4 regions of the Streptomyces paromomycinus genome follow, and region 1 is predicted to be linked to each of the others. Evidence: riboswitches for the same ligand, from Rfam matches in the RefSeq annotation. Region 1 holds a riboswitch; each other region holds the start of a gene.

Region 1 (7,369 bases):
CGGCGGCAATCGCCCCCAATGCCACGAGGACGCCACTCCACCCGTAAAGGTGAACACACCGGACACCGGGCCCCGCCACCCGCCGACGCACCCGCGATGGTTCAGTGCGTGTCAGGGGTGAGGAACAACAGGCTCAGAGCACATCCGCGAGCACCGTCGCGAGTTCCCCCGGATCGTGCGGGCCGACGTGCGGGCGTCCAGAGTGACGACGTCGAAAGGGTGGTGCGGGGTGAGCGCGTCGGCCTCGGTGATCATGTGGTCCTGGAGGGCGGGCGGAATGGCGCGGTCCGCGCCGAAGCGTACGCAGGTGCGCGGGACGCTGCCCCATGTCCCGGCGTCGCAGCGGGCGTCGGGCCGGCCGATGGCGGCGGTCTCGTCCAGCGCGTAGGTGTTCAGCAGGGCGAGGAACGCGGCCTCCGGGTAGCTCGCGGCGTACGCCACGCGGACCGCCGCCTGTGCCCGCCGGTCGCCGGAGCGCCAGTTGCCCCGCATGACGCCCAGTTCCTCCGGAGTCTTCAAGGCCGGCAGCTCCGCCAGCAGGCTCTCTTGCCTCTCCGCGCGCCTTCGTGACGTAGTCGACGGCAGAGGGCAGCGTCACGCAGGCGAGCGCCCCGTACCCGCGCAGGGCCGGTTCCCGTACGACTCCTGCCCAGTCGGCGGACGAGCCGTTGCCGCCGTGGACCAGGAGGAACGTGGGTGAACCGGCGCCGTGGGACGGTGGCATGGCGGACCTCCCTGTACGCGGGGCGCCTGCACGCGCGGGGCAGGCCGGCCTGCCCCGCCCACCCTGCGCTCGTGTGCCCGTGCCCGCTTCCGGAGGCCACCTCACGGTGCGGGGGCTGCCCGTACGGCAGTTCTCAGCCCCCGCACACCCCGTCGCAGTTCTGCTGCCACAGCCACCCGCAGCCCGAAGCTTGCGGGGTGCAGGGCACGGAGTTGCCGCAGGAACTGCAGCCGCTGGCGCCCTTGTGGCAGTCGCAGTTCATCAGCAGGCGGGAGTTTCCGGAGGCGGCCGGTGCGGGCGACTCGGCCGGGCCGAGCACCCCGAGCGCGGCGAACGACACGTCGGGGCCCAGGACCGCCGCCGACTCCTCCCGCAGCCGGTCGATGTCCGCCGCCGGCCAGGCGCCGGACCCGGCGAAGACGGCCGGTACCGCCGCGGTGACCTTCTCCAGCATCGCCGACCGCGGCGCGGACAGCTCGGGGTGCGCCGCCCGGTAGCGCTGTACGTGCTCCAGCCACAGGCCGGCCTTCGCACGGTCCGGGATACGGGCGTACACGGCCCTGCGCTGCGCCATCGGCAACGCGGTCACTTCGCGGTAGCCGGTGGGAAGCCGTTCGAGCCCGGCGGCCCACTCCTCCGCGGCGGCCGCCGTCATCCGGCGCCCGGGCGAGGCCATGGCCGGAGCGGCCAGCCCGCCGGAGACCAGGAACGCGCCCAGGGCCAGGCCCGGCACGGCCTTGAGCAGTCTGCGCCGGTCGCCGTGCACGAGCACGTCGGTCCGGTTCAGGGCCCGCACCACCCGCAGGGAGCCGGCCGGCCCCAGCAGGCGGCACAGCCGTACCGACAGCGCCGGGCCCGTCCACGCCCGTACCCGGTCCCCCTGCACGGCCAGCAGCGTGGGGACGAACGGCGGGTCGTCGCCCAGCGCCTGCCGCCGCAGGGCGCGTACGGGCGCGTCCCCGAGCCCCACCATCGTCAGCCGGTCCGCCAGCAGGCCGCCGATCTCCCCGGCCACCTCGCCGCACGCGCCACAGCCCGCGTCGAACGCCAATAACCACTCCGTCATGGTCACTCCCCTGCTCGCACCGGCACTGCCGCCCCATGCATACCCAGCTTCCCCGCGCGCCAGCCGTGGCAGCACGCACCAGGTTCAGGCCCAGGGGCCACGCACCGGCTTCACGCACGCGGCGCGGTGTCACGGGGTGTCAGGAGCATGTGGATGTCGTCCCGCGCCCAGAGCACGAAGCGTTCGACCGGTGTCACCCGGTGCCCCGGCGCGGGCCGGAAGCGGAAGCGTTTGAGCAGGACAGCCAGGACCAGTTCGGCCTCGACCATGGCGAGCTGGGCGCCCTCGCAGCTGCGCGGCCCGATGCCGAACGGGATGTAGGCCAGCCTCGGCCGCCCGGCCACCTGCTGCGGGGTGAACCGCTCGGGGACGAACTGCTCGGGCTCCGGCCAGTGATCGGGGTTCATGTGCACGGCCCAGAACGGGTAGAAAACCGTCGTCCCGGCCGGGAGTTCGTAGTCGCCCAGGACGAGCGGCTCGGTCGTCTCCCGCGCGCCGTACGGGCCGGGCGGGTAGAGCCGCATCGCTTCCTTCAGGACCATGTCCAGGTAGGTGAGGTGCCGCAGGTCGGCGTACTCGGGCACGGCGCGGTCACCGAGGACGCGGTCCAGTTCGGCGGCGACCCGCTCGGCCGCCTCGGGGTGGCGGCCCAGGAGGTGCAGGGTCCAGGAGACGGCCACCCCGGTGGTGTGGTGGGCGGCCAGCAGCGTCACCATGACGGTGTCGCGGATGCGCGCGGGCCGCTCACCGGCCTCCACGAGTGCCCCTATGAGATCGCTGCGGTCCGCGCGCCCCCCGGAGTGGTGCGCCGCGACCACCCGGTCGACCGTCGCGCGCAGGTAGGCGAGGGCCCGGGCCGCCCGCTCGGCGCGTTCCTCCTCCGTGCCCGGAACCGGCACCTGGTAGAGCCGCCCCAGGTACTCGGTGAGCACCTCCTCGAAGGCCGTGACGACGCCCTCCGGGTCCGCGGCCTCGCCCTCCAGCGCGTACGCACAGATCATCCGCAGCGACAGCGCGGTGAGGTCCTTCTGCAGCGCGACGGGCCCGTAGCGGGCCTGCTCGCCCCAGTGGTCGGCGAGTCCGGCCGCCAGCGCGGTGAACCGCTCGAAGTGCCGCTCATGTGACGGGCGCCCGGCCAGCACCGACAGCAGGACGCGCCGCCACGGGGTGTGCTCCTCGGCCGGCAGCACCTGCAAGTTGCCCGCCTCGCACAGCGGGGCCAGGAACGCGAACAGCCGCTCCGGCCGTTTGTCGATGTGGGCCGTGGCCTCCAGCAGTACGGGGTCGGCGACCGACACGGCCGTCTCCGCGCCCGGCAGCTGGAACCGTACGACGGGCCCGTACTCCGCGTGCAGGCGCAGCTGGTAGGTGTGCAGTCCGCCCGCCGCGGCGACCGCCCCCGCCCCGCCGTCCGGCCGGGGCTCGGGTCCAGGGATCCGCATGGCCAACGCCTCCTGACTGACAGCCCGGCCCCGCCGTGCGGAGTGGCCCGCGCGGCGGGAGTGCGCCTCCATCATCGTCCGTCACCGGCGGCCGGGAGCCTTCCGGCTCGCCTCGTCCGCGTAGATCTGCTGGTAACTGTTCCGGTCGAAACAGGCGGCGCCCGAGTCCTTGATCTGCCGCTCCTCTCGTGTGCCGGGGGGCCGGCCGACGGTGGGGAAAGAGCCCGATCACGGGCCACATCGGTCCCAGGACTCCCGTGCGCCTCACCAGCCGAGGGCCCGAAGGCTCGAACCGGCCACCGGGTCCGGCGAGTGGATCTGTGGCAGGACCGTGCCGAGCCGTACCGACATGACATGTTTGAAGCGGGGCACGGGCGGTGTGCTGCACGGCAGGATCGCTGGTGGCAGGCTCCCGCGGGCCGCGGGCCCGTACTGCACACATCCCGCGCCCTGTCAGCGGCACCAATCGAGACAACCACACAGACCTCTCTGTTGCGGTGGCGCGAACACCTCTACGCTGATGTGCGCAGTCGGTTCGCGCCACTCTCCGTGGGGCGTCGTAAGAGGGAACCCGGTGGAAATCCGGGACTGTCCCGCAGCGGTGAGTGGGAGCGAAAGCCGCCGATACAGCACCGGACCCGGTCCAAGGGTGCGGGAAGCGGTGGCCGGTAGTTGTTGCCGGAAGGCCCGGCCGACATGCCCATGAGTCCGGATACCTGCCACTGCGCGCGTGCGAGCGAGGACCGGCGTACGCGCTGTCCACGGTGACCTCGAGGGCTGGGTCGGCGGTGCAGGCGGAGCAACGCGCGTCCCGGCGCGGCCGCCCTCTCACTCACCGGTCGAGATCCTCGGGCCGGGTGCGGCGAGAGAGGGCGTGTTCGTGACCGAGGAATACCGCAGGGAAAGTCTCCGGGGCGGCCGACGGCCGGGCCCGGCAGGGCCGTTGTGCGGTGCCCGATGCTGACCACCCCCGTCGGCGCGCCGGCACGGTGGGTCTCCGGCGTCTGCCAGGGGACGCTGGGCGAGTTGTTCCAGGGCCCGCTGCGCCCCGGCGGTGACGCGGACATCGCGATCGTCTCGTTCCCCGTGGACCGCCACTCCTGGGTGTACTTCTCGCCGGACGCCGGCCCCGGTGACGCACCGCCCGACGCCCCGCCCCACGCACCACCTCTCGGCGCGAAGGCGGCCACGGCCGCGCGGCTCTTCCTGGAGCACTTCGGCCGGACGCTGCCGCCGGGCCGCTGGAGTTCCCACTCGGACCTGCACGTCGGGGTGGGCATGGCCAGTTCGACGGCGGACATCGTGGCGACCCTGCGCTGCCTGTTCCGGCTCTTCTCGCTGCCGTACGACACCGGGGCCGTCCTCCGCGTCCTGTCGGCGATAGAGCGCGCCGACAGCGTGTTCCTCGACGAGTTCGCGCTCTATCTGAGCGGACGGCACCGGGTCGTACGGCGGCTGGGCACCGGCATCGGCTTCCACACCGCTTTCGTCATGGAGCCGGGCACGGTGGACACCGCCGCGGTCACGCCGGTGCTGCGGCGCCACTACCGGCGCTGTGCCACGGAGTACGAGAGGTGCCTGACCGACCTGCTGAAAGGCTTCGCCTCCGGCGACCCGGCGGCCGTGGCCCGGGCCGCGACCTTCAGCAGCGTGCTGTCCCAGGAGGTGCTGCCCAAGCACACCTTCGAGACCGTGCTGGCCCACCGCGAGGAGTTCGGCGCGGACGGCGTCTTCGTCGCCCACACCGGATCGCTCGTCGGTTACCTCTTCAGCGGCCGGCCGGCGCCGTCCCTGAAGGGGGAGCTGTCCGCCTTCTTCCGTTCGCTCGGTCACCAGTGCTCTTTCGCCCAAGGAGGCTACGCGTGACACATCCCCACACGGCCGACCCCCATCCCCACATAGCCGACGCCCTCAAGATCCCCGACCTCGTCCGGCTGTCGGACGGCATGGTGCTGCTGCGCTTCGAGTCGATGAAGATCTACTCCGCGCTGGCCGCCGTCCGGCACCTGCTCGACCGGGGCACCGTCCGTACCGGACAGACCCTGATCGACAGTTCCAGCGGCATCTACGCCTACGCCCTGGCACTGGCCTGCCACCGCTACCGCCTGCGCTGCCACATCGTGGCCTCGACCACCGTGGACGCCACCACCCTCGCCCAACTGGAGATCCTCGGCGCGACGGTCGAGCAGGTCAGACCGTCGAAGAACCTCAAGCTCGACCAGGAGCTGCGGGTCCGGCGGGTCCGGGAGATCCTCGCCGAACGGCCCGACGTCCACTGGATGCGCCAGTACCACGACGCCATCCACTACCTGGGCTACCAGGAGGTCGCCGACCTGGTGACCGCGGCCCTGCCGGACCGCACCCTGACGGTCGTCGGCGGCGTCGGGTCGGGAGCCTCGACCGGCGGCCTCGTGCAGCATCTGCGCCGCCGGGATCCCGGCGTCCGGCTGGTCGGGGTGCAGCCGTTCGGCAGCGTCACCTTCGGGAGCCAGGACCACCACGACCCGGAAGCCATCATCGCCGGTATCGGTTCCTCGATCCCCTTCGACAACGTCCGCCACCAGCTGTACGACGCGGTGCACTGGATGGACTTCACGCACGCCATGTCCGGCGCCGTCGCCCTGCTGCGCGAGCACGCCGTCTTCGCCGGGCTGTCCACCGGCGCCGCCTACCTGACCGCCACCCACGAGTCCCGCCGCCACCCCGACCGGCTCCACCTGGTGATCGGTGCCGACACCGGCCACCGCTACGTGGAACGGGTCTATGCCCGCCACCGGGAGGCCGTGGACCTGGCCGCACTGAAGCCGGCCGAGGTCGGCAGTCCCGAGGAGATGACCATGCCCTGGTCGACGATGGCGTGGAACCGCGCCGCCTGGCCGTCCCGCCGTGCGGAGGCCCGCGCATGACCGTGGTCTGCCTGGAAGCGCTCACCTTCGGGCTGGGCCACCTGACGCGCGCCGCCGCCCGGCTGGGCGAGCCGCTGCGGCTGCTGACCCGCGATCCCGCGTACTACGCGTACGAGCTGGAGCGGCTGCCCGCGGGCGCCCTCGACGTGGTGGAGACCGACACCTTCGACACGGAACTGGTGGCGGAACAGCTCGGCCGGACCCCGGACCTGCGGGGGCTGATCAGCTCGACCGACACCTGGATGCTGGTCGGCGCCGAACTCACCGCCCGCTTCGGACTGCCCGGCCTCGACGCGGCGGTGCTGCGGCTGACCCGTGACAAGGCCGCCGTACGGGACCGGCTGTTCGCGGCCGGGCTGACCCGGGCCCGCGCGGCGGAGGCGGACAGCGGCGACCCGGCGACGGCAGCGCTGCTGGTGAAGGCGGTGGGCCTGCCCGCGATCCTCAAGGACACCGCGGGCACCGGAAGCCAGAACGTCTGGCTCGTACGGGACGAGCGGGAACTGGACGCGGCGCTCGCCGAGGCCGCCGGACGGCAGCTCAAGGGCCGCCTCTTCGCCGAACCGTACTTCTCCGGACCGGTGTACAGCGCGGAGACCCTCACCTGGGCGGGGCGGACCCGGCTGCTGGGCGTCTCCAGCCGGCTGATGTCGCCCGAGCCGCACTTCCGGGAGGAGATCACCGCGTTCCCCGTCGCCTTCCCGCAGCCGCGCCGGGACGCTCTGGAGCGGTGGCTGGACGATGTGCTGGCCGCCGTCGGCTACACCGACCGGTTCGCCCACGTGGAGTTCGCCCTGACCACCGCCGGCCCGGAAGTGGTGGAGATCAACCCGCGGATCGGCGGCGCGCTCGTCGGTGAGGGGCTGTGCCGGGCCCTCGGCGTCAACGTGTACGAGGCGATGGTGGAAGCGGCCCTCGGCAGCCGCCCCGGACTCATGGACGCGGCGCTGCCCGGCGGCCCCGCCTCGGCCTTCGTCCTCGGGTACCCCGCGGAACCAGGGGTGTTCACCGGCGTCGACGGACTCGACCGGCTGCCGGACATGCCGGGCTCGCCCGCCTGGTACCCGGTCAAGCGGACCGGCGACCCCGTCGAGCACCTGGGCGACAGCCGCGGTTACGCGGGCATCGTCTACGCGGAGGGCGAGACGGCCGAACTGGCCACGCACTGCGCGGTCGCGGCGGCCAACGCCGTACGGGTGCGGACGGAGCCGTTCCGCGTGGCGGGGACGAC
Region 2 (7,369 bases), 960 kb from region 1:
TCCCGCAGCCGTTCGACCCGCAGCACCTCGTGGGCCTTGAGCAGGCCCGCGGACAGCGGTGTGCGGCCGCCGGTGGGCAGCGACTCCAGCCGGGCCGCGCCCGCCTCCACCGACGAGGTGGGCGGCAGCGCCAGTTCGGCCTCCGCACCACGGAAAGTGATCATGCCGATCTTGTCGCGCCGCTGGTAGGCGTCGAGCAGCAGCGAGAGCACCGCACCCTTGACCGCGCTCATCCGCTTGCGCGCCGCCATCGAGCCGGACGCGTCCACGACGAAGAGCACGAGGTTGCCCTCCCGGCCCTCGCGCACCGCCTCGCGCAGATCGTCCCGGCGCACCACCAGGCCCGGACCGCGGCGGCCGCGCGCCACCTGGTGCGGCGCGGCGGCCTGCACGGTCGCGGCCAGGTGCAGCTTGGTCAGGGTGCCGTGCGGGCGCCGGGCGCCGGTGGTCCGGCCGTGCGCCGTACGGGCGCGGGAGCGGCGGCCGTCCGCGCCCTCGCCGAGCCCCGGGACGTCGAGTCGCCGGGTACGGAACGGCTCGCCCGCGCCGACGGCGGCCGTCTCGCCGCCCTCGCCCGGAGCGTTGTCCGCGTCGCCCTCGGACTGTGCCTTCGGGTCGGCGGGCGCCGGGTCCGCCTCCGGGGCCTGCGGCTGTTCGGGCAGCTGCGGCTGGTCGGATGCCTGCGGCTGGTCGTGCGGGCCCTGGGCGTCCTCGGCCTGCGGGCCGTCCGGGCCGCCGTCGCCGTCCTGCGGCGGCTGTCCGCCGCCGGGGCCGTCGGGTCCGTCGTCGGGGCCGCCGTCCGGGTCGGGCTCCGGATCGTCGTCCTCGTCGGCGGCGAACTCCTCCAGTGTCCGGTCGAGCTTGTCCTCGTCCAGGCCCGGGGCGTCGAACGGATTGCGGCGGCGCCGGTGGGGGAGCGCCAGCAGGGCGGCCTGCCGTACGTCCTCCTCGCGGACCTCCGTACGGCCCGCCCAGGCGGCCAGCGCGCAGGCGGTGCGCGCCATCACGATGTCGGCGCGCATGCCGTCCACCTCGAACGCGGCGCACACCGCGGCGATCTGCCGCAGCACCGCGTCCCCGAGGACCACGTCCGGCAACAGGGCCCGCGCGGCGGCGATCCGCTCCCGCAGCTCGCCCTCCTCGACGGCCCAGCGGGCGGCGAAGCCCTCCGCATCCGCGTCGTAGGCCAGGCGGCGCCGGACGACCTCGACCCGCTGGTCCGGCTCGCGGGACGCGGCGACCTCCACGGTCAGCCCGAAACGGTCCAGCAACTGCGGCCGCAGCTCGCCCTCTTCGGGATTCATGGTGCCGACGAGCAGGAAGCGCGCGGCGTGCCGTACGGAGACGCCCTCACGCTCCACGTACGAGGCGCCCATGGCGGCGGCGTCCAACAGCAGGTCCACGAGGTGGTCGTGGAGGAGGTTGACCTCGTCGACGTACAGGATGCCGCGGTGCGCGTCCGCCAGCAGGCCCGGCTCGAACGCCTTCACACCCTCCGACAGCGCCCGCTCGATGTCCAGCGCGCCGACGAGACGGTCCTCGGAGGCGCCGACGGGGAGCTCGACCATGCGGGCCGGGCGGTCCTCCGCGCCGGCCGCCTCGTGCGGGCCGTCCGGGCAGGCCGGGTCCGGCGCGGCCGGGTCGCAGGAGAAGCGGCAGCCGGTGACGACGGGGACGTCCGGCATCAGCGCCGTCAGGCCCCGCACGATCGTCGACTTCGCGGTGCCCTTCTCGCCCCGGACGAGCACCCCGCCGATGGCCGGCGAGATGGCGTTGAGCAGCAGGCTCAGCCGCATGTCGGACATGCCGACGACCGCGGTGAACGGGTAAGGGACCGTTGCCATTAAGGAGTACCCCCTTCGAGGGTCGTGCGATGTGCGGGTGCGGGGGAGGCCGCGGCGGGGGCGGCCGGGGTGCGGGGCGGCGGTATCGGCGGCGCCCCCGGTGGTACGAACGGCAGTCCCGCCGGTACGCCGTCCTCGATGAGCCGCAGCAGCGCCGCCGTGTCCGCGTGCTCCTCGATCAGGTCGCCCAGCTTGTCGAGCTGCTCCTCGCGCAGCGCGGCGAAGCTGGTGTCCGGCGCCGGGACGAACGCGCGGCCCGCGTCGGCGGCCACCCGCCGCAGGAACGCCCGCCGGAAGCCGTCGCTCTCCAGCGAGCCGTGCCAGTGGGTGCCCCAGACCGCGCCGGACCGGCAGCCCGCCAGGAAGGGCTCCCCGCCGTCGATCTCCGCCACGCCATGGTGGATCTCGTACCCCTCGACCGGCTCGCCCAGCGCCTCGCCGGACGGACGGGCCAGGGTCTTCTCCGCCGCGAACCGGACGCGTACGGGCAGCAGGCCCAGCCCGTCCACCGTCCCGGCCTTCGACTCGACCTCGTCCTCGATCCGCTCGCCCAGCATCTGGAAACCGCCGCAGATGCCCAGCACCGGGCGGCCTTCCGCGGCCCGCCGCCGCACCGCGTCCGCGATGCCGCGCTCGCGCAGCCACTGGAGCGCGCGGACGGTGCCGCGGGTGCCGGGCAGGACGACGAGGTCGGCGTCGGCCAGTTCCTCGGGGCGGTCCACGAACCGCACCACGACGCCCGGTTCGGCGGCGAGCGCGTCCACGTCCGTGAAGTTCGACATCAGCGGTACGGCGGCCACCGCGACCCGCAGCACGTCGGCGCCGTGCGGCGGTGCGACGACGCTCTCGCGGACCGCGCCGCGCAGCGACACCCGGAGGCCGTCTTCTTCGTCGATGCCGAGGCCGTGCGCGAACGGCAGCACTCCGAGGGCGGGCCGCCCGGTCAGCTCCTTCAGCATGTCCAGGCCGGGCTCCAGCAGCGTCACATCGCCCCGGAACTTGTTGACGAGGTACCCCGCGACCAGCGCCTGGTCCTCCGGGGACAGCAGCGCCGTGGTGCCGAAGAAGGAGGCGAACACTCCGCCCCGGTCGATGTCGCCGACCACCACGGCCGGGATACGGGCGGCCCGCGCGATGCCCATGTTCACGATGTCGGTACGCCGCAGGTTGATCTCCGCCGGGCTGCCGGCGCCTTCGCAGATCACCGCGTCGTGCGTGCGGCGCAGCTCCTGGAGGCAGTCCGTGACCGTACCGAGCAACTGCTCCTGACGGCCCGCGTGATAGCCGCGCGCGCTCAGCTCGCCCACCGGCTTGCCCATCAGCACGACCTGGCTGCTGCGGTCACTGCCCGGCTTCAGCAGCACCGGATTCATCAGCGCGCTCGGCTCGACGCGCGCTGCCGCGGCCTGCATGGCCTGCGCCCGCCCGATCTCCGCGCCCTCGCGCGTCACGAACGAGTTCAGCGACATGTTCTGCGCCTTGAAGGGCGCCACCTTGACGCCCTTGCGGGCCAGCCAGCGGCAGATGCCCGCCGTCACCACGCTCTTGCCCGCGTCGGACGTGGTGCCCGCCACCAGCAGCCCGCCGCCGAGCGGCGCCCCACTCGAACCGTTCACCTGACACTCCTCGCCGTCCGTACTGCGCTGCTCACTTGGCCGCCCTCCCGGCTGTACGGGACCGTCGTACCGCCCCGGCCGCCAGTCGGCCCGCGACCGTGGCCGCCAGCGCCAGCGCGCTCACCCGGCGCGACAGCCGTACGGCCCGCTCGATGTCCGGCACCGCGACCGGCCGGCCCGCGTCGCCGTTGAGCACCGGCCGGTGCTCGACCCGGCCGCCGTACGCCAGGGTGCCGCCCAGCCGTACCCCCAGCGCCCCGGCGAACGCCGCCTCCACCGGGCCCGCGTTGGGGCTCGGGTGGGACGGGCCGTCCTGCCGCCAGGCGCGCAGCGCGCCCCGCCGGTCCGGCCCGGCCAGCACCGCCAGCGCGGCGGTCAGCCGGGAGCCGGGGTAACCGGCCACGTCGTCGAGCCGGGCCGAGGCCCAGCCGAATCGGCGGTGGCGCGGCGACTTGTGCCCCACCATCGCGTCCAGCGTGTTCACCGCCCGGAAGGCCAGCAGCCCCGGCACACCGGCGGCCGCGCCCCAGACCAGGGCGCCGACCACCGCGTCCGAGGTGTTCTCGGCGACGGACTCGACCACCGCGCGCGCCATCTGCTGCCCGTCCAGGGCCTGCGGGTCGCGCCCGCACAGGTGCGGCAGCCGCTCGCGCGCCACGTCCAGGTCGCCCGCCGCGAGCGCGCCGCCGACGGCCCGCGCCTCGCGGCCCAGCGAAGTGCCGCCCAGGACGGCCCAGGTGGCGGCGGCGGTCAGCGCGACGGAGGCGGGGAAGGCGGCGGGGGAGCGGCGTACGGCGCGGTCGAGCAGCGCGGCACCGGCGGCGGTGCCGCCCGCGAGCAGCGCGGTGTGCAGGGCGCCGGTCCCTCGGTGGTCGCGCCACAGACGGCGTTCCACGGCGGCCGCGGCCCGCCCGAAGGCGGCCACGGGGTGACCGCGCCGGGGATCGCCCACGACCAGGTCGCCGAGGAAACCGAGGGCCGCGCCGCACGCGTAGCCGGCGTGTTCGGCACGCATCGGATCAGACCGCCGTCGCGCCTCGGAGGGATGGCGTGGGGGTACGTCCAGCAGATTGCGCACTGCGGCCGGGCATGGCGGTAGGTCCTCACTCAGGGTCCGCGCCCTGGCTCGACGGGTACGGCGACGAGAGTCTCCTGGCTCCCCGGATCGGCGCTTCCCCCGGCCTTCCAGTCCGTACGGGAACCTGCGTCGCGGGACGCGGACCGTGGCCCTTGGTGGAGGGGCGCTCCCCGGTGACAGTGGCGGGACCGCGCCGGATTCTCACCGGACTTCCTCATCTGTCGCCGATTGGCTCCGGCAGTCCACCACGCTCCGCCAAGCCCGTCAACTCACGCTTGACCTGCGGTGCGGGGCGGTGGCGGCGCCTGTGTCGCACGACACAGGCGTCCGGTGGCCGCGGCGGGGATGCCGCGGCCACCGGACGCCCGTGGTGCCGTGCCGCGCCTCAGGCGGCGACGATCAGGTAGATCCCGTACGCCACGGCCGCCGCGCACAGCGCGAAGCAGACGTACGCCCCGGCCCGCGCCGCTCCGCCGGAGGGGGCGGGCCCGTCGGCGGTCACCGGCGTGCCCTCCTGCTGCGGCTTGCGGGACGTGCCGACGATGCCGAGGGTGAACAGGCCCACGATCCCGACCGTCACGAACAGCGTGACGCCGAAGACCTGGCCGAGAGCGGCCCAGTCGATGCTCATTGCGTTCTCGTTCCTTGGTGGGAGCCGTGCGGCCGGGTCAGCCGGCGGCCGAGCCGGCCTTGGCGCGGCGCCGGGCGCTCTTGTCGTGCGGGTGGGCGGCCACCGGGGCGGCGATCACCGGGGCGGCACCGACCGGGTCCGTGATCCGGGTCTCGGCGACCGTGGGGGCCGGGATGGCGGCCGTGCCCGCCGCGACCGGGCCCGCGGGCGGCGGCGAGACGGCCTGCAGGGCGGCGGTGACGACACCGGCGGGCTCGGCGGCCGGGCCCTCGTTGACGTTGGTGTGGTCCACCGGCTTGCGCCGGGAGGCCGTCCAGATCGCGCCGCAGACGGCGAGTGCCAGCACGGCGACGGTCGCGATGCCCCAGTCGCCCTGGTCCGCCAGGAGCGCGGCGCCCGCCGCGACCAGCCCGGCGGCCGGCAGCGTCAGCCCCCAGGCGGCGGCCATCCGGCCCGCCGTGGACCAGTGCACCACGCCGCCCTTGCGGCCCAGGCCGGAGCCCATCACCGAACCGGAGCAGACCTGGGTGGTGGAGAGCGCGAACCCGAGGTGGGAGGAGGCCAGGATGGTGGCCGCGGCGCCGGTCTGGGCGGCGAAGCCCTGCGGCGGCTGGATGTCGGTGATGCCCTTGCCCATCGTGCGGATGATCCGCCAGCCGCCCAGGTACGTGCCGAGCGCGATGGCCAGGCCGGCCGAGGCGATGACCCACAGCGGCGGGTCGGCGTGCGGGGCGACGACGCCGCCGGTGATCAGCGCGAGGGTGATCACACCCATCGTCTTCTGGGCGTCGTTGGTGCCGTGCGCGAGGGAGACCAGCGCGGCCGAGGCGATCTGCCCGGCGCGGTAGCCCTTGGCGGTGTCCTCCTCGGCGCGGTCGCGGGCCAGCCGGTAGGTCAGCCGGGTCGCGGCCGTCGCGGCCAGACCGGCCACGACGGGGGCGGCGACGGCCGGGATGAGGACCTTCATGACCACCGCGCCGCCGTGCACGCCGCTCGGGCCGACGGCCACCAGGGTCGCGCCGATCAGACCGCCGAAGAGGGCGTGCGAGGAGCTGGAGGGGAGTCCGGCCAGCCAGGTGACCAGGTTCCAGACGATGGCGCCGACCAGCCCGGCGAAGATCACTTCTGGTCTGATGCCGGCCGTCTCGTCGATGATCCCGCCGGAGATGGTCTTGGCGACCTCCACCGACAGGAAAGCGCCGACCAGGTTGAGGACCGCCGACATCGCCACCGCGATCTTGGGCTGGAGTGCCCCGGTGGAAATGGTGGTGGCCATGGCGTTGGCCGTGTCGTGGAAGCCGTTCGTAAAGTCGAACACCAAGGCCGTGACGATCACGATCCCGATGAGAAGCGTGATGTGTTCCATTCACCCAGGCAATCAGTTCGTTGGGCAGTGACGCTCGGGACCGTACGGACGACGGGTGAACGGAAGGTGAACTGGGGCGGGCGCCGCAGTGACGCCCCCGCAGGGGTGGTGCGGAGGCGCCCGTACCGTCGCCCGGGTCCCATGCCTACCAGCACGGACGCCTCGTGTGCCGCAGGCGTACCGGTGGCGGTGAGGCGGGGTGCCGGGCGTGTCGGGGGCCGGGCGTGTCGGGGCGCGTACCGGTGGCCGGCGCGTCGGCGTGTCAGCCGCGCGCGAAGCGCCGCAGCCCGGTGACCGTACCGTTCCACTTGTTCTGGTCGCCGGGCAGCGCGCCGGACCCGGCGTGCTGCCAGATGCTCGGGTACACCCAGCCGGCGGGCAGCTTGCCCGGGGTGCTGTGCCAGCGGGCCAGCCACAGGGGGTGGGTGGCGGCGAACGCCCGGCTGCCGCCGGTGCAGCCGTTCCACCACCGGGCCGTCGTGTAGATCACCGGCCGCCGCCCGGTCTGCCGCAGCACCTCGGCGCTGAATCCGCGGACCCACCGGACCAGCGCCGTGCCGCTCATCCCGTAGCAGGCGTGCTCCCGGTCGTACGGGTTGTGCTCCAGGTCGAGCGCCGGGGGCAGCGTCCAGCCGTCCGCCTTCCAGCGGCCGCCGTGCCGCAGGAAGTACCGGGCCTGCGCGCGGCCGGAGGACGCGTTCGGGACGCCGAAGTGGTACGCGCCGCGCAGCAGGCCCGCCTTGCGCGCGCCGCGGTACTGCCGCGGGAAGTGCGGGCTGCGGTACCAGGTCGACTCGGTGGCCTTCACGTACACGAAACGGCCGCCCTTCGCCC
Region 3 (7,369 bases), 1.6 Mb from region 1:
CATCCGGACGCCCTCCGGCTGTCCATCCATCCGCAGCCGCCCGGTACGGCGAAGTTCGGCATCCGGCTGCTCGACGCGCCCGACGTGTGGATGACGCCGTGGCACGCCTGCGTGCTGCGCGACGCGGACGGAGGCGGCGTACGGCTGATGCGCGCGGCGGACGCGGCGCGGCTCGGGCGGCTCGTCCACCGGGACGGCCGCCCGAGCCATTACGTGCGGGACGTGCACGAGGCCGGGCGGCCGGCACCGGCGCGGACGGCGACCCCGACTCAGCTCTCCTGACCCGCGACCGCGCCTGGAACGGGCGCTGAGACTGCGGTCGGGGCTGCGGTCGGGGCTGCGGTTGGGACTGCGGTTGGGTTCGCGGTTGGGATCGCGGTTGGGTTGGCGACTTCACGCTGATCGACGGCGATCAGCGGGCCCCCCGTCAACGGATGCTCGACCACCACCGCCCGCACTCCGAACACTTCGGCCAGCAGCTCCGGCGTCAGCACCTCGCGCGGCGCGCCGGACGCCACCACCGTCCCTTCGGAGAGCACATGGAGCCGGTCGCAGACCGAGGCCGCCGCGTTCAGGTCGTGCAGGGAGACGAGCGTCGTACAGGCCCGTCCGCGCAGCAGGTTCAGCAGCTCGACCTGGTGCCGTACGTCCAGGTGGTTCGTCGGTTCGTCCAGGACGAGAACGTCCGGTGCCTGGGCGAAGGCACGGGCGAGCAGGGCCCGTTGCCGCTCCCCGCCGGAGAGCGCAGAGAACCGCCGCCCGCCGTACTCCGCCAGCCCCACGTCGGCCAGGGCACGGGCCACCGTCTCCCGGTCGTCGCGGTCGTCGCCCGCGAACGCCCGCTTGTACGGGGTGCGGCCCATCGCCACCACCTCGTGGACGGTGAGTTCGAAGTCACCGCCGCGTTCCTGGGGCAGGGCGGCGATGTGCCGGGCGGTGCGCGACGGCGGCATGGCCCGGATGTCCTCCCCGGCGAGCAGCACCCGGCCCGCTTCGGGGTTCAGGTGCCGGTAGACCGTACGCAGCACCGTGGACTTGCCGCTGCCGTTCGGACCGACCACGCCCGCGATCTCGCCCGGCGCGGCCATCAGCCGCACCCCGGCCACCACGCACCGGCCGGCGTACGACACCCGCAGATCCTCGATGTCGATCCGCATGCCGTGGCCCGTGACGGCTTCCGTACGTCCTCCTCCACCGGCCATGCCGGCACTCCTCCCCGCCCTCATGCGCCCGCTCCCGATCCCGACGCCGGTCCCGATCCGGCTCACGTTCTCGACCCCGCTCCCACTCCCGCTCCCAGGCGCCGGTCCAGCACGTACAGCAGTACCGGCGCGCCGATCAGCGCCGTGACCACGCCCACCGGCAGTTCCTGGCCGTCCAAGGCCGTACGGCACACGATGTCCACCACGACCAGCAGGAGCGCCCCGGTCAGCGCGGCCAGCGGCAGCAGCCTGCGGTGGTCGCCCCCGACGATCAGCCGGCACAGGTGCGGCACCATCAGCCCCACGAAGGCGACCGCCCCGGACACCGACACCAGGACGCCGGTGAGCAGGCTGGTCACCACGAACAGCACCCGGCGCAGCCGCACGACGTCCACGCCGACGCTCGCCGCCGTCTCGTCCCCCATCGTCAGCGCGTTCAGCGCACGGGCCCGCGCCTGGAGGACCAGCAGCCCGGCCGGTACGGTGACGGCCGGCAGCAGGAGCGTGCCCCACGTGGCGCCGCCCAGGCTGCCCATCAGCCAGAACAGCACGCCGCGCGTCTGCTGCTCGTCCCCGGCCTGCAGTACGAGGTAACTGGTGAACCCGGCCAGGAACTGCCCGATGCCGACCCCGGCCAGCACCAGCCGCAGCGGCGCGAAGCCGCCGCCCCGGCGGGCCAGCGTCCACACCAGCGCGAACGAGGCGAGCGCCCCGGCGAAGGCGGCCAGCGACAGCCCCACACCTCCGCCCAGCCCGAACGTCCCGTCCCCGCCGAACAATCCGTCCGTCCCCGCCACGGTGCCCGCGCCCAGCACGATCGCGGCCACCGCGCCCAGCGAAGCGCCGTTCGAGATGCCCAGCAGGTACGGGTCCGCCAGCGGGTTGCGCACCAGCGCCTGGGTGGCCGTACCGACGAGCCCGAGACCCGCGCCGACCAGCGCGGCGAGCAGCGCCCTCGGAACGCGCAGCTGCCAGACGATCAGATCGTCCGTACCCGGCCGGGGTGGCTCGCCTCCCAGTCGCCGGAGCACCACCGACCACACCTCGGCCGGGGCGATGCCGGTAGCACCGAGTGCGACGGCCGCGGTCAGCGCGACGAACAGGGCGACCAGCAGCCCGAGAGCGAGCCAGACGGTACGGGCCTGACCGGCTGCCCTTCCCTCAGCTCCGCCAGCCTGGCCGGCGTCCCTCCCCCCAGCTCCGCCAGCCTGACCGGTATCCCTACCCTCAGCTCCGCCAGCCCGCCCGACACCCTGCCCTGGAGCCTGCTCGACGGCCTGCCCAGGAAGCTGCTCGACGGCCTGCCCAGGAGCCTGCTCGACGGCCTCTCGCCTCTCAGTCGGCGATGCCATCAGTGGTTCGCCCCGGGACCGGACCCGGCCAGCCGATCCGGGTAGAGCGTCGCAGCGATCCGCCGCACCGTATCGGCATTGCCCACCCCGGCGATGGTCGTCTGCTCCGAGCCGATGCGCAGGAATTTCCCTTCCCGCACCGCGCGCAGTCCCGCCGTGGCCGGGAATTCCCTGAGGAACTTCGCGGCCTCGTCGAATGCCTTGTCGGTGGCCGCGGCACTTCCCCGGTTCCGTACGCCGAGCTGGATCCAGTCCGGGTCCTTCGCGACCACGTCCTCCCACGACACCGGCCGGAAATCGCTCGCGCAGTCCGCGAAGACGTTCCGCGCCCCGGCCTCGGTCAGCACCGCGTTGGCCACCTGCCGGTTGCAGACCGCGACGGGCTGTTTCGTCCCCGCGTCGAAGTCGAAGAAGAAATACGACGGCCGCTTCGCCACAGGCACGTCAGCGAGAGCCGTACGTACCGAAGAAACCTTCTTCTCCATCTCCGCCACCAGTTGCACCGCACGTCGCGAGGTACCCGTGAGCTGTCCGAGCCGCCGGATGTCGCCTTCCACGGCGGACAGGTCCTGCTGCGGCACCTTCTTGCGCGGCGCACAGGCCGTGGAAGCCAGATAGACGTGCTTGATGCCCGCCGCGGCGAATTCCTCCTCGGTCGGACCGGCCGCAGCGCCCCCCATGGCGCCCATGGAAGCGAACGTGTCGATATAGACATCAGCTCCGGAACCGAGCAGCTTCTCCTTCGGAATCACCGTCTTTCCCAGCACCGGGACGCGCTGCGCCCGGGCGTCGAGTTCGGGCGGCAACGCACCCTTACCCGGCGGGAATCCGGTACCGACGACCCGGTCGCCCGCTCCCAGCCGGAGCAGCATTTCCAGGCTCGCCGCATTGCTCGTGACAATCTTTCGCGGCGCCTCGGAAAGCGTCGTCCGCCGCCCGTCGCAATCGGTGACCGTGACGGGAAAGCCCCCGGCTCCGCCGCCCTGCCCGTCCGCGGCCCCCGTCGCCGTACGCCCGTCGGCACTGCCGCAACCGGTGGCCAGCGCGGCCACCGCGAGCGCCCCCGCCACCCCCACTACCGCCGCCATCGACCGGCTCCCGGCCACCGGCCCCACCAGATTCGTCCGAGGACGCATACGTCCGCTCTCCCTGCCACTCGACGCCCGACGGCCCGCACGTGCGGGCCCGGGACCAGGTAGTCGAGCGGGCGGCGCCCCGGGTTCCCGCCGCATTCGTCCGATGACCACACCGCGGCCGGGCGTTAGAGTGTCCGGGCCGTGGTGTCGGGAAGACCGGTGAAGACCGTCAGGTCCAGACCGGAGCGGCCCTCGCCACTGTGATCGGGAAGTTCCCGCCCCGTTCCGTACGCGCCCCGCGCCCGTACGGAGCCACTGGCCGCAGCCCGCGGCCGGGAAGGCAGGGGCGGGCGCGCACACCCGTCAGCCAGGAGACCGGCCACGGCATCTCACGAACTGATCCACGAGGTGCTGGAGCGTGACCACCGGATGCCCCCGTCCGCCAATTCCCCGTCTTCTTCCCCGTCTCCTTCCCCCTCCCCCACCCCCTCGCCGTCCCCGCCTGCCGCTTCCACCCCCCTGCCACTGCCCGGGTTCCGCTGGCGGCGGCAGGACACCGTGCGGACCGCGGGACTGATGGCGGTCATAGCCGCCCTGCACGTCGTCGCCTTCGGTGTGCTCTTCCTGCTGGTCGTGCCGCAGCACTACACCGTGGGCTCGCAGGTCTTCGGGGTCGGTCTCGGCGTCACCGCGTACACCCTCGGTATGCGGCACGCCTTCGACGCCGACCACATCGCCGCCATCGACAACACCACCCGCAAGCTGATGGCCGACGGCAAGCGCCCGGTCTCGGTGGGCTTCTGGTTCGCGCTCGGGCACTCCAGCGTGGTCGTCGCCATGGCGGCACTGGTCGCCGGCGGCGCGCAGCTGGCCGGCACCCTGCTCGACGACGGATCGAGCGCCCACCAGGTGCTCGGCACCGTGGGCACCACGGTCTCCGGCGGCTTCCTCTACCTCATCGCCGCGCTCAACCTCGTCGCGCTGGCGGGCATCTGGCGGGTGTTCCGGGCGATGCGGCAGGGCCGGTACGACGAGACGGAGCTGGAGCAGCACCTCGACTCCCGCGGCTTCATGAATCGCGTACTGGGCCGCTTCACCCGCTCCATCACCCGGCCCGGCCAGATGTACCCGCTCGGCCTGCTCTTCGGCCTCGGCTTCGACACCGCGACCGAGGTGACGCTGATGGTGATGGCGGGCAGCGGCGCGGCGGCCGGTCTGCCCTGGTACGCGATCCTGGTGCTGCCGCTGCTGTTCGCGGCGGGGATGAGCCTGTTCGACACGCTGGACGGTACGTTCATGAACTTCGCGTACCAGTGGGCGTTCTCGAACCCGGTGCGCAAGGTCTACTACAACCTCACGATCACCGGCCTGTCGATCGCCGTCGCGTTCTTCATCGGCACCATCGAGCTGGTCACCGTCCTGCACGACAAGCTGGACCTCAAGGACGGCGTCACCGACTGGATCTCGTCCATCGACCTGGACAACGTCGGCTTCATCATCGTCGGCCTGTTCGTGGTGGTCTGGGCGGCGGCGCTGGCGTACTGGCGGCTGGCCGGAGTGGAGAAGCGCTGGTCGGCACGGGCGACGGAGGCGGCCCGAGAGACCGCCTGACCACTGCCTGAACCCTCTGTCCCCGGCGCCACCGCCTCCCGGCCCGAGTCTCCGCCGACGGAAGCAGGCCACCACCCCGCCCCGCCCTACCCGCGGGTCAGCGTGGCGGCCTGCTCCCCACCCTGCCTTCGAATCCCGGTGGCAGCCCGCTGCACCCCACCCTCAAATCCAGGTGGCGGCCCGCTCCACCCTCACCCTCAAATCCGAATCATGGCCCGCCCAGTCCTCAGGTCACCCTCAGATCGCCCTCAGATCGCCCTCAGATCGCCCTCGGGGCGCCCTGAGGACGACATCCTCAGGACACCCTCAGGTCGCCGACCCGGCCGCCGCGCCCGTCTTCAGGTCGCCGACCCGGCCGCCGCGCCCGTCCTCAGGTCACGGCCCCAGCGCGCCAACTCGGCTTCAAGGTCGAGCGGGCGCAGCCGGTCCGGCTCGTCCGGGCCCGGCCACTCCGTACGGGGCACCCGCCACATGACCTCGAACTCGTTGCCGTCCGGATCCTTGGCGTACAGCGACTTGGACACCAGGTGGTCGGTGGCGCCGACCAGCGCGCCCCGCTCGGCCAAGTCCTTCGCCACGTCCGCCAGCTCCCCGAGGGTGCCGACCTCCCAGGCCAGGTGGTAGAGCCCCACCCGGCCGTGCTCGGGCCCCGGCGCCCCGGCGCCGACCGCGAACAGCCCGAGATCGTGATCGTTGGCGGTCCCCTCGGCACTGAGGAACGCGGCCCTCCCCGGTATCTCGGTGTCCACCCGGAACCCCAGCGCCTCCGTGTAGAAAGCCACGGCGCGCGCCACGTCCCGTACGTAGAGCACCGCGTGATTCAGCCGCCGCACTGCCACGTCAATCCCTCACCTTTCCGCTTCTCTCCACAGACACCACTCCACCCGGCTCCTTACGGCTCCACACGCCTCGGCCGGGGGTCAGTCGCGCACCAGCAGCATCACGAACGCCACGATCACGCCGAACACCAGGGCAGCCACCCCGTACGCAAGCCGGTGGTTACGCAGGACCGGGAGCAGCCGGTCGACCGCGTACCGGCCGGGACCGGTCAGCGCCAGGGCTCCCGCACCCGCCGTGAGCAGCAGCTCGTACTCGACGCCCTCGGGCGCGAAGAAGCCGCCGCCCCACTTCACCGCCAGCGCGTTCACCATCGTCCCGACGACCGCCGCGCCCGCCAGCGGCGTCAGCAGCCCGAGGACCAGCCCGAGGCCGCCCAGCGTCTCGCTGAGCCCGGCCACCACGGCCATGGCCTTGCCGGCCGGGTAGCCGCTGGCCGTGAAGAACTGTCCGGTTCCGTCCAGCCCCGGCCCGCTGAACCAGCCGAACAGCTTCTGCGCGCCGTGCGCGGCCATGATCAGCCCGACCGCGAGCCGCAGCACCAGCAGGCCGATGTCGTACGCGTGCGGAGTCGCGGCATGGCGGTCGTCGACGCCGTTGCCGTAGTCACGGAGGGGGCTGCGCAGAGGGCTGAGGGGGGAGGACATACGAACGCTCATTTCTGTCTGGTCTGTCCGGGCCGGCGGCCCAGCAAGAGGACCGGTGCCGCCCATCCAAAAAGTACTTGAAACTTCAAGTCACACGCCCGACGATACACATCACTTGAAAGTCGAACAACACCCCCACGCCCTCACCATCACTCTTCGGCCACCACCCCACACAATGCGTAACCCCCGAACCTACCCCCAACACCCCCACCACACACCCCCTCACCCCTCACCCCCACCCCTCATCCCCACCCCCTGACCGCAAGACCACTCACTCTCACTCACCCCGACACCACCCCACCCCCTCCCTTCCCCCGCCCCCTCCGGCACCTCCCGTTCCCCCCACCCATGTGTCCTTGTCCCCACCGCGCCACTCCACGAGCCCCGGCGCATCCAGATCGATATCCTCCGCATCCGGCGCCAGCCCCGCGTGCCGCAGAAACTCGGCGACATCACCCCGCCCGTGCGCCAGCCCGACAATCTGCCCGTGAACAGTGACCCGCCGCCCACCGGACGAGGAGGGCGGGTGAACGATCACCGGCGGATGCTCAGCCATGCTTTCAGCGTGCACCGGGACCGACCACCACGCATGTCGACCGCATCTCACGCACCACCTCGCCCGCCACGGGGGTACGACCCAGGGC
Region 4 (7,369 bases), 340 kb from region 1:
TCACCAAGGCCGTCGAACGGCGCCTCGGCATGGTCGCGGAGACCTGGCACCAGAGGCGGGCCGGCACGCTGCTCCGCACGGCGCGGACCCTCACCGCGGCCGGAGCCGCCGTCGGCGCCGCCTTCGGAGGCCGTTCCCGCACGCTGGCCGCCGCGGGCGGGCTGGCCCTGCTCGCCGGTTCCGCGTGCACCCGCTTCGGGGTCTTCGCGGCCGGTATCGCCTCCGCCGAGGACCCGAAGTACACCGTCGTACCCCAACGGGCGGCCAAGGAAGCCCGCCGCACCACACCGACGCACAGCGCGGAGAGGACACAGCCCACATGACCCGCACACCCCACACCGACGAGCCGGCCCAGGTCGTGCTCAGCGCCCAGTCCCCGGCCGACGCCGAAGCCGTGTTCAGCACGCTGCGCAGCTGCTTCGACTCCGACCGCGCCGACGGTGACACCGCGCACGACCAGCCGCACCGGCCCGGTCACCCGGTCGTCTGGACCGAGACCTTCGAGACCTCGGAAGTCCGCGGCGACGTCCGGCCGGACGCGGACCTGTCCGCCGCCGTCACCGCCGACCTCCAGGGCAGCCACTTGGCGGTCGACCGGCTGCGGGACGTGCTGACGCGCGCGTTCTCCGTCCGTACGGAAGGCACGGTGTCGGGCGACCAGGAGGTCGAGCTCCAGATCGTCCTGGAGAGCACGGGGCAGAGCTGACGCCCTTTCCGGCCCGGACCGGATGAACGCGTGCCGCGGGCGGGCGCGGAGCAGCCTCAGTTCTGCTCCGCGCCCGCCCGTTCCGGCGACCGGGACCCTCACCCCGGCGGCGTACGACCGGGCCCTCACCCGGTGTCGTACGACGGCTTTTCACTCGGCGGCGTAGGGGCGCCGTTCGGGGCGTCTCCCGGGTACGAGGACCGTGAGCGGCCGTACGGAGACTCTGGCAGTGGCACTGAGCGCCATCAAGCGTGGAGCGATGCCAACTTCTGCACATCTTCCCCCGCTGATCTGCCAAGGCTGCCAAGTCGCCTACGCCGCGGCCCGCTCTCTCCGCCACACCACCGCGTCGGCTGAAAACGGCGCCTGGACGTTGTGGACGTCATCGCGTCGCCGGAAGAACTCGGGCGGGGCATAGGAATAGCCCAGATTGTGCTGACCGAATCTGTTCTCGCCGCAGTCCGGACCGAGGACTTCGCCGACGCGCTCGGGAGAATCGGGGTGCCGGTGTGCCGGAGGCCGAGCACGGTCCCGGTGGTCACGTCGTCCACGTAGAACGCCAAGAAATGCGGGGTCAATTGCCGTTCCTCGATAAGCCGCGAGAAGGGCAGTTCACGGGCCACCCGCGACCGCTCTCGGCCGGTGGGCGGCCCCACTTCCCCGGCGGCACCCGGGGGCGGTTCCAGAACCCCAGGAACCCTGAGCCGGTGCGGCGCGGCGAGCGCCGCGGGCCGACCGCGCACGCCTGGGCGGCTCCCGAGGCAGCTCCCCGCGGACGGCACGAAAGAACGGCCGGGAAGGCGCGCGGACGCGTCCTCCCGGCCGTCACCGGATCATGCGGCCGTTATTGGATCATGGCGTGGGCAGCTCCGCCCGGACCGTCCGCGCAGCCGTGACGAGGTTCTCCAGCGAAGCCCGGGTCTCGGGCCAGCCCCGGGTCTTCAGACCGCAGTCGGGGTTGACCCACAGCCGCTCGGCCGGGATGGCGCCGAGGCCCTTGCGCAGCAGGCTCGCCGCTTCCTCGGCGCTCGGCACGCGGGGCGAGTGGATGTCGTACACGCCTGGTCCGGCCTCCCGCGGATAACCGTGTTCGGCCAGTTCACGGGCCACCTGCATGTGTGAGCGCGCGGCCTCCAGGCTGATCACGTCGGCGTCGAGATCGTCGATGGCCTGCACGATGTCTCCGAACTCGGCGTAGCACATGTGCGTATGGATCTGCGTGCGGTCCTGTACGCCACCGGTGGTGAGCCGGAACGCCTCGGTGGCCCAGGCGAGGTAGGCGGGGCGGCCGGCGGCGCGCAGCGGCAGCGTCTCGCGCAGCGCCGGTTCGTCGACCTGGATGACCGAGGTGCCGGCCGCCTCCAGGTCGCCGACCTCGTCGCGCAGGGCCAGCGCCACCTGCCGGGCGGTGTCGCCGAGCGGCTGGTCGTCCCGGACGAACGACCAGGCGAGCATGGTGACCGGACCGGTCAGCATGCCCTTGACCGGCCGGTCGGTGAGCGACTGCGCGTACCGCGTCCACCGCACCGTCATCGGCTCGGGCCGTGAGATGTCCCCCGCGAGGACCGGCGGACGGACGTACCGCGTGCCGTACGACTGGACCCAGCCGTGCTGTGTGGCGAGGTACCCCGTCAGCTGCTCGGCGAAGTACTGCACCATGTCGTTGCGTTCGGGCTCGCCGTGCACGAGGACATCGATGCCCGCCTCCTCCTGGAAGGCGAGCACCTCGCGGATCTCGTTCCCGATGCGCTCCTCGTACCCGGCCGTGTCGAGGCGCCCCGCCCGTAGGTCGGCGCGCGCGGTGCGCAGTTCGGCGGTCTGCGGGAAGGAGCCGATGGTGGTCGTCGGCAGCAGCGGCAGGCCGAGGTGGGCCCGCTGGGCGGCGGTCCGCTCCCCGTACGGCGCGGAGCGGCGGCCGTCGGCGTCGGTGACGGCGGCGGTACGGGCCCGTACGGCGGGATCGTGGGTGATCGCGGAACCGGCGCGGGACGCCAGGTCCGCGCGGTTGGCGGCCAGTTCGGCGGCGATCGCGTGAGTGCCGTGCGCGAGGCCGCGGGCGAGCGTGGCGATCTCGGCGGTCTTCTGCCGGGCGAACGCCAGCCAGCGCAGGACCTGCGGGTCGATGTCCCGCTCGGCGGTGGCGTCCAGCGGTACGTGCAGCAGGGAGCAGGAGGCGGCCACGTCGACCCGGTCGGCCAGGCCCAGCAGCGTACCGAGGGTGGCCAGCGACTTCTCGTAGTCGTTGATCCAGATGTTGCGGCCGTTGACGACACCGGCGACCAGCCGCTTGCCGGGCAGCCCGCCGGCGGCGGCGAGCGCGTCCAGGTTGCCCGCCGCGGCCTCGGTGAAGTCCAGGGCGAGCCCGTCGACGGGCGCCTTGGCGAGCACCGGAAGTGCCTCGCTGAGCTGGTCGAAGTACGAGGCGACCAGCAGCTTCGGGCGGTCGGTGAGCGCGCCGAGGACGCGGTAGGCGCGCTCGGCGGCGTTGAGGTCGGCCGGGGTACGGTCCTGCACCAGGGCGGGCTCGTCCAGCTGTGCCCACTCGGCGCCGGCCGCACGCAGGTCCGCCAGCACCTCCGCGTAGACGGGCAGAAGCCGGTCGAGCAGGGTCAGCGGGTCGAAGTCGGCGGCGACACCGGGGGCCGGCTTGGCCAGCAGGAGGTAGGTGACCGGGCCGACGAGGACCGGGCGTGGCGTGTGGCCGAGCGCGAGCGCCTCCCGCACCTCGCCGACCTGTTTGGCGGAGTCGGTGGCGAAGACCGTGTCGGGCCCCAACTCGGGCACCAGGTAGTGGTAGTTCGTGTCGAACCACTTGGTCATCTCCAGCGGTGCCACGTCCTGCGTGCCGCGCGCCATCGCGAAGTAGCCGTCCAGGGCGTCGGCTTCGACGGCGGCGCGGTGCCGTTCCGGGACAGCTCCGACCATGACGCTGGTGTCCAGTACGTGGTCGTAGTACGAGAAGTCACCGGTCGGTACCTCGTGGATGCCGGCGTCGGCCAGCTGCTGCCAGTTGGAACGGCGCAGGTCCCGCGCGGTCTCCCGGAGGGCGTCCGCGATGACGCGGCCCTTCCAGTACCCCTCGACGGCCTTCTTCAGTTCCCGGTGCTGTCCCTGGCGGGGGTAGCCGTACACGGTGGCCCGTGCTGCCGCGGCTGCGGGCTTCGCTGTCACGGAACTCTCCTTCGCGAGCGTGATCTTCTCCGAGCCCGGTGACCGGACGAGAACGCGAAGGAATGACGCGTCGGGCGGGCCGCGGAGCGTCCGATGACACCCCTGCCCGCCTGTCATGACACGCCGACCCGCCCTCGAAGGTCACCGGAAGGGCCGCGCACGTACGGACGCGCGCGGGCAACGGGCAGGTCTTCGGACTCGCGGGCACGCCTGCCGGAACGTGACGTCGTCCGGCGGACACCTACTGGCCGTCGCTTCCCGGATCCGCGGCCCGGATCCAGTGCGTATGACGGCGGTCGTTCCCGCTCACCGCTGCGGGGCAGTCCCGGATTCCCACCGGGTTCCCTCTTGCGACGCGCCTGCCTGGCGGGCAGGGCGAACCAGCTGCACCGGACAGCGTAGATCGGCCGCAGCCGGTACCGACACCCCTGTTCACATGGTGGTACGTGAGATGGGACACGGGGGTGGGGGCCGGGCAGAGGCGGGAACGGGCGGGCACGGCGGAGCCGAGGTCCCGTACGGTGCCCCGGATGTGTCCGGATCGGCGCTCACCGGGCATGCCGGGGGTCTGAACAATGGAACATCTCTCGGTTGGGCCGTGCATCGGCGAACCGTCCGCCCAGGTCTGGTGCTGTACACCGGGGGCACCGGCACCGGCACCGGCACCGTGCGTCGGGGCGGCACCGCCATCACAACCGGCCCCGGCCCCGACGCCGCAGAAGGAGGACCCGCCGTGCCCGGCACCCACGAGCACCAGCACCCGCACTCGGAGGCATGGAAGACCGCGCTCACCGTGCTGCAAGAGGTCGCACCGCCCGCCATCCCGGAGGGCGCGCATGTGTCGACCGTCCAGATCGAGTATCCGCCCGGCGACCAGGGCGCCCCGCCGCACCGCCATCCCGGGCCGGCTTTCGGGTACGTGGTGGAGGGCGAGATGCGCTTCGAGCTGGAAGGTGAGCCGGAGCGGATCGTCCGCGCCGGGGAAGCGTTCTGGGAGCCCGGCGGCGAGGTCATCCACTACCAGGACGGCAACGCCCGCACCGACACGCGCCTGCGCTTCGTCGTCACCATGCTCTGCGAACCGGGGCAGCCGATGCTGGTCCTGGTCGACGACGAAGAACTCAAACAGCGCGCCCACCTGCGCGCACCCCGGCAGCCCTGACGCCGCTCCGCCCCAGCGGGCGCCCACAGCGCGAGGAGTTCACGAAGTGAAGATCGTGGTCATCGGAGGCACCGGCCTCATCGGCGGCAAAGTGGTCGGCAAACTCACCGAGCGCGGACACGAGGCCGTGCCCGCCGCGCCCGGTACGGGCGTCAACACCCTCACCGGCGAGGGCCTCGACACGGCGCTGGCCGGAGCCCAGGTGGTCGTGGACGTGGCCAACTCGCCCTCCTTCGAGGAGTCGGCGGTCCTGGAGTTCTTCACCACCTCCACCCGCAACCTGCTGGCCGCCGAGACGAAGGCGGGCGTCACGCACCACCTGGCGCTGTCGATCGTCGGCATCGACGACCTGCCCGACAACGGCTACTTCCGGGCGAAGGCGGCCCAGGAGCGGCTGATCAAACAGAGCCCGGTTGCCTACTCGATCCTCCGGGCGACCCAGTTCTTCGAGTTCGTCAAAGGCATCGCCGACACCGCCACCGACGGCGACACCGTACGCGTACCACCCGTGCTCTTCCAGCCCATGGCCGCCGAGGACGTAGCCGAAGCGGTGACCAAGGCCGCCGTGGGAATTCCGCAGAAGGCCACCACCGAAGTGGCCGGCCCCGAAGTCTTCCGCTTCGACGAACTCGTCACCCGGGCCCTGCACGCCTGGCACGACCCGCGCACGGTCGTCCCCGACCCGCACGCCCGCTACTTCGGCTCCGAACTGGCAGAACGCAGCCTCGTCCCGGACGAGGGCAGCGCCCGGCTGGCCACGATCCGGTTCGACGACTGGTTGCGTACTTCCTCTTGAAGGCGGTGCGGGCGGCAGCCATCGGCGGGTACCCCCAGCAGCCCCCGACTCTCGGACGCGGACGGAGCGACGCCCTCAACCGGCCCGGGGGGCGCCCCGCTGACTCCCGGGAGCAGCCGAACCCAGGCCACCAGCACCCCACCCACCCCCGCAGTACCCTCAACTCAACCCACCCACCCCCGCAGAACTCTCACCCCACCCATCCCCCCACCGAAAGGCAGGACATGCAAGACGTACGCCGGGCCCGTACGACCGACCACACCACCCTCGTGGAGTGCGTCCAGCGCTGGTGGGGCGACTCACGCACCCCGGAACAATCAAGGGAACTCTCCCTGCTGCTGCCCCGGTTGTTCCTCCAGCACTTCGCGGACACCAGTCTGGTGCTGGAGGACGAGCAGGGAATCCGGGCGTTCCTCGTCGGCTTCTACTCCGCCGACCACGCGGAAGAGGCCTACATCCACTTCGTCGGAGTGGACCCCGAGTTGCGGAAGCAGGGCGTGGCACGCCGCCTCTACACCACCTTCTTCGAACGCGCGGCAGCGGCCGGCCGCACCGAGGTGCGCGCCATCACCTCGACGCGGAACAACGGCTCCATCGCCTTCCACCAAGCCATGGGCTTCGAACTGGAAGCAGGCGACCGGGAGGTGGACGGCCTCCCGGTCCACACCGACTACGACGGCCCGGGCCAGGACCGAGTGGCCTTCCGCCGCAAACTTGGCGCGCCGGAGGTACGCACCCTGGCCCCCTTCACGACGCGCGCGGCGACACCGCAGGACTTCGACACCATCGTGGGTGTGGTCGACGACTGGTGGGGCCGCGCCGCCTCCCGCGACCTGACGCGGGTCTTCGTGAACCACTTCTACGGAACCAGCCTGATCGCCGAACACGACGGCGAACTGGCAGGCTTCGTCATCGGCTTCCTCTCCCCGTCCAACCCGCAAGAGGCGTACATCCACTTCACGGGAGTGGCCCCCACCTGGCGCCGCACCGGCCTGGGCAGCTTCCTGTACGAACGCTTCTTCGACATGGCCCGCGCCCACGACCGAACCGTGGTCAAGGCCATCACGTCCCCGCAAAACACCCGCTCCATCGCCTTCCACAGCGCCTTGGGCTTCACCCCGTCGGCCCCGATCACGGATTACGACGGTCCCGCGCTGGACCGGGTGAGTTTTCGGCGGGAGCTCTGAAGGGGGGTGGGGGCGGGTGGCCGCTGGATGACGGGGCCGCCGAGGATCACGTCGGACGGGGCCATCCCTGCACGTGCGGGGACCACCTGCCTTTAGCACAGTTACTGCCTTCTGTGCCGGGACCACCCCCGCACGCGCGGGGACCACAGGCCTCGACCAGCGGCTTTGTCAGGCGCGGTGGTGGTCTTTCTTTACTTCCGGAGATCCCGGCGAACGCTGGGATAACGTCTTTTTCTCGGTCATTGCAGGAGGCGCCTTGTGCCCGGTGGCCTCGGACCCGGCCTTATGCGGCGCCAAGACGGTTGCCGCGCCACGATCCCACCGCCGATGACCCGTATGCGATGCAC

The links. Region 1 has a riboswitch for cobalamin ahead of OEIGOIKO_RS36610 (GHMP family kinase ATP-binding protein). Riboswitches for the same ligand answer to the same signal wherever they lie in the genome.
Region 2: it holds a riboswitch for cobalamin, as region 1 does, so the genes downstream of both, OEIGOIKO_RS32455 (cobalamin biosynthesis protein) here and OEIGOIKO_RS36610 (GHMP family kinase ATP-binding protein) in region 1, are expected to answer to the same signal.
Region 3: it holds a riboswitch for cobalamin, as region 1 does, so the genes downstream of both, nicT (Nickel transporter NicT) here and OEIGOIKO_RS36610 (GHMP family kinase ATP-binding protein) in region 1, are expected to answer to the same signal.
Region 4: it holds a riboswitch for cobalamin, as region 1 does, so the genes downstream of both, metE (5-methyltetrahydropteroyltriglutamate--homocysteine S-methyltransferase) here and OEIGOIKO_RS36610 (GHMP family kinase ATP-binding protein) in region 1, are expected to answer to the same signal.

The regions. Positions count from the first base shown of each region.
Region 1 covers NZ_BHZD01000001.1:8,499,145-8,506,513, reverse strand. The annotation lists gene OEIGOIKO_RS36625 (hypothetical protein) at 112-519, opposite strand; gene OEIGOIKO_RS36620 (bacteriocin fulvocin C-related protein) at 858-1,790, opposite strand; gene OEIGOIKO_RS36615 (cytochrome P450) at 1,901-3,232, opposite strand; cobalamin riboswitch at 3,746-3,970, shown strand; gene OEIGOIKO_RS36610 (GHMP family kinase ATP-binding protein) at 4,190-5,098, shown strand; gene OEIGOIKO_RS36605 (cysteine synthase family protein) at 5,095-6,138, shown strand; gene OEIGOIKO_RS36600 (ATP-grasp domain-containing protein) at 6,135-7,369, shown strand, end outside.
Region 2 covers NZ_BHZD01000001.1:7,539,823-7,547,191, forward strand. The annotation lists gene OEIGOIKO_RS32445 (putative cobaltochelatase) at 1-1,844, opposite strand, end outside; gene OEIGOIKO_RS32450 (cobyric acid synthase) at 1,844-3,460, opposite strand; gene OEIGOIKO_RS32455 (cobalamin biosynthesis protein) at 3,492-4,475, opposite strand; cobalamin riboswitch at 4,607-4,753, opposite strand; gene OEIGOIKO_RS32460 (hypothetical protein) at 4,924-5,169, opposite strand; gene OEIGOIKO_RS32465 (inorganic phosphate transporter) at 5,207-6,535, opposite strand; gene OEIGOIKO_RS32470 (lysozyme) at 6,798-7,369, opposite strand, start outside.
Region 3 covers NZ_BHZD01000001.1:6,859,272-6,866,640, reverse strand. The annotation lists gene OEIGOIKO_RS29570 (L-tyrosine/L-tryptophan isonitrile synthase family protein) at 1-282, shown strand, start outside; gene OEIGOIKO_RS29565 (ABC transporter ATP-binding protein) at 270-1,157, opposite strand; gene OEIGOIKO_RS29560 (FecCD family ABC transporter permease) at 1,265-2,317, opposite strand; gene OEIGOIKO_RS29555 (ABC transporter substrate-binding protein) at 2,554-3,642, opposite strand; cobalamin riboswitch at 3,816-4,028, shown strand; gene nicT (Nickel transporter NicT) at 4,039-5,241, shown strand; gene OEIGOIKO_RS29545 (VOC family protein) at 5,580-6,080, opposite strand; gene OEIGOIKO_RS29540 (DoxX family protein) at 6,162-6,725, opposite strand; gene OEIGOIKO_RS43140 (hypothetical protein) at 7,003-7,281, opposite strand.
Region 4 covers NZ_BHZD01000001.1:8,838,241-8,845,609, forward strand. The annotation lists gene nrfD (NrfD/PsrC family molybdoenzyme membrane anchor subunit) at 1-323, shown strand, start outside; gene OEIGOIKO_RS37535 (hypothetical protein) at 320-706, shown strand; gene metE (5-methyltetrahydropteroyltriglutamate--homocysteine S-methyltransferase) at 1,559-3,877, opposite strand; cobalamin riboswitch at 4,044-4,277, opposite strand; gene OEIGOIKO_RS37545 (cupin domain-containing protein) at 4,611-5,039, shown strand; gene OEIGOIKO_RS37550 (SDR family oxidoreductase) at 5,086-5,835, shown strand; gene OEIGOIKO_RS37555 (GNAT family N-acetyltransferase) at 6,060-7,022, shown strand.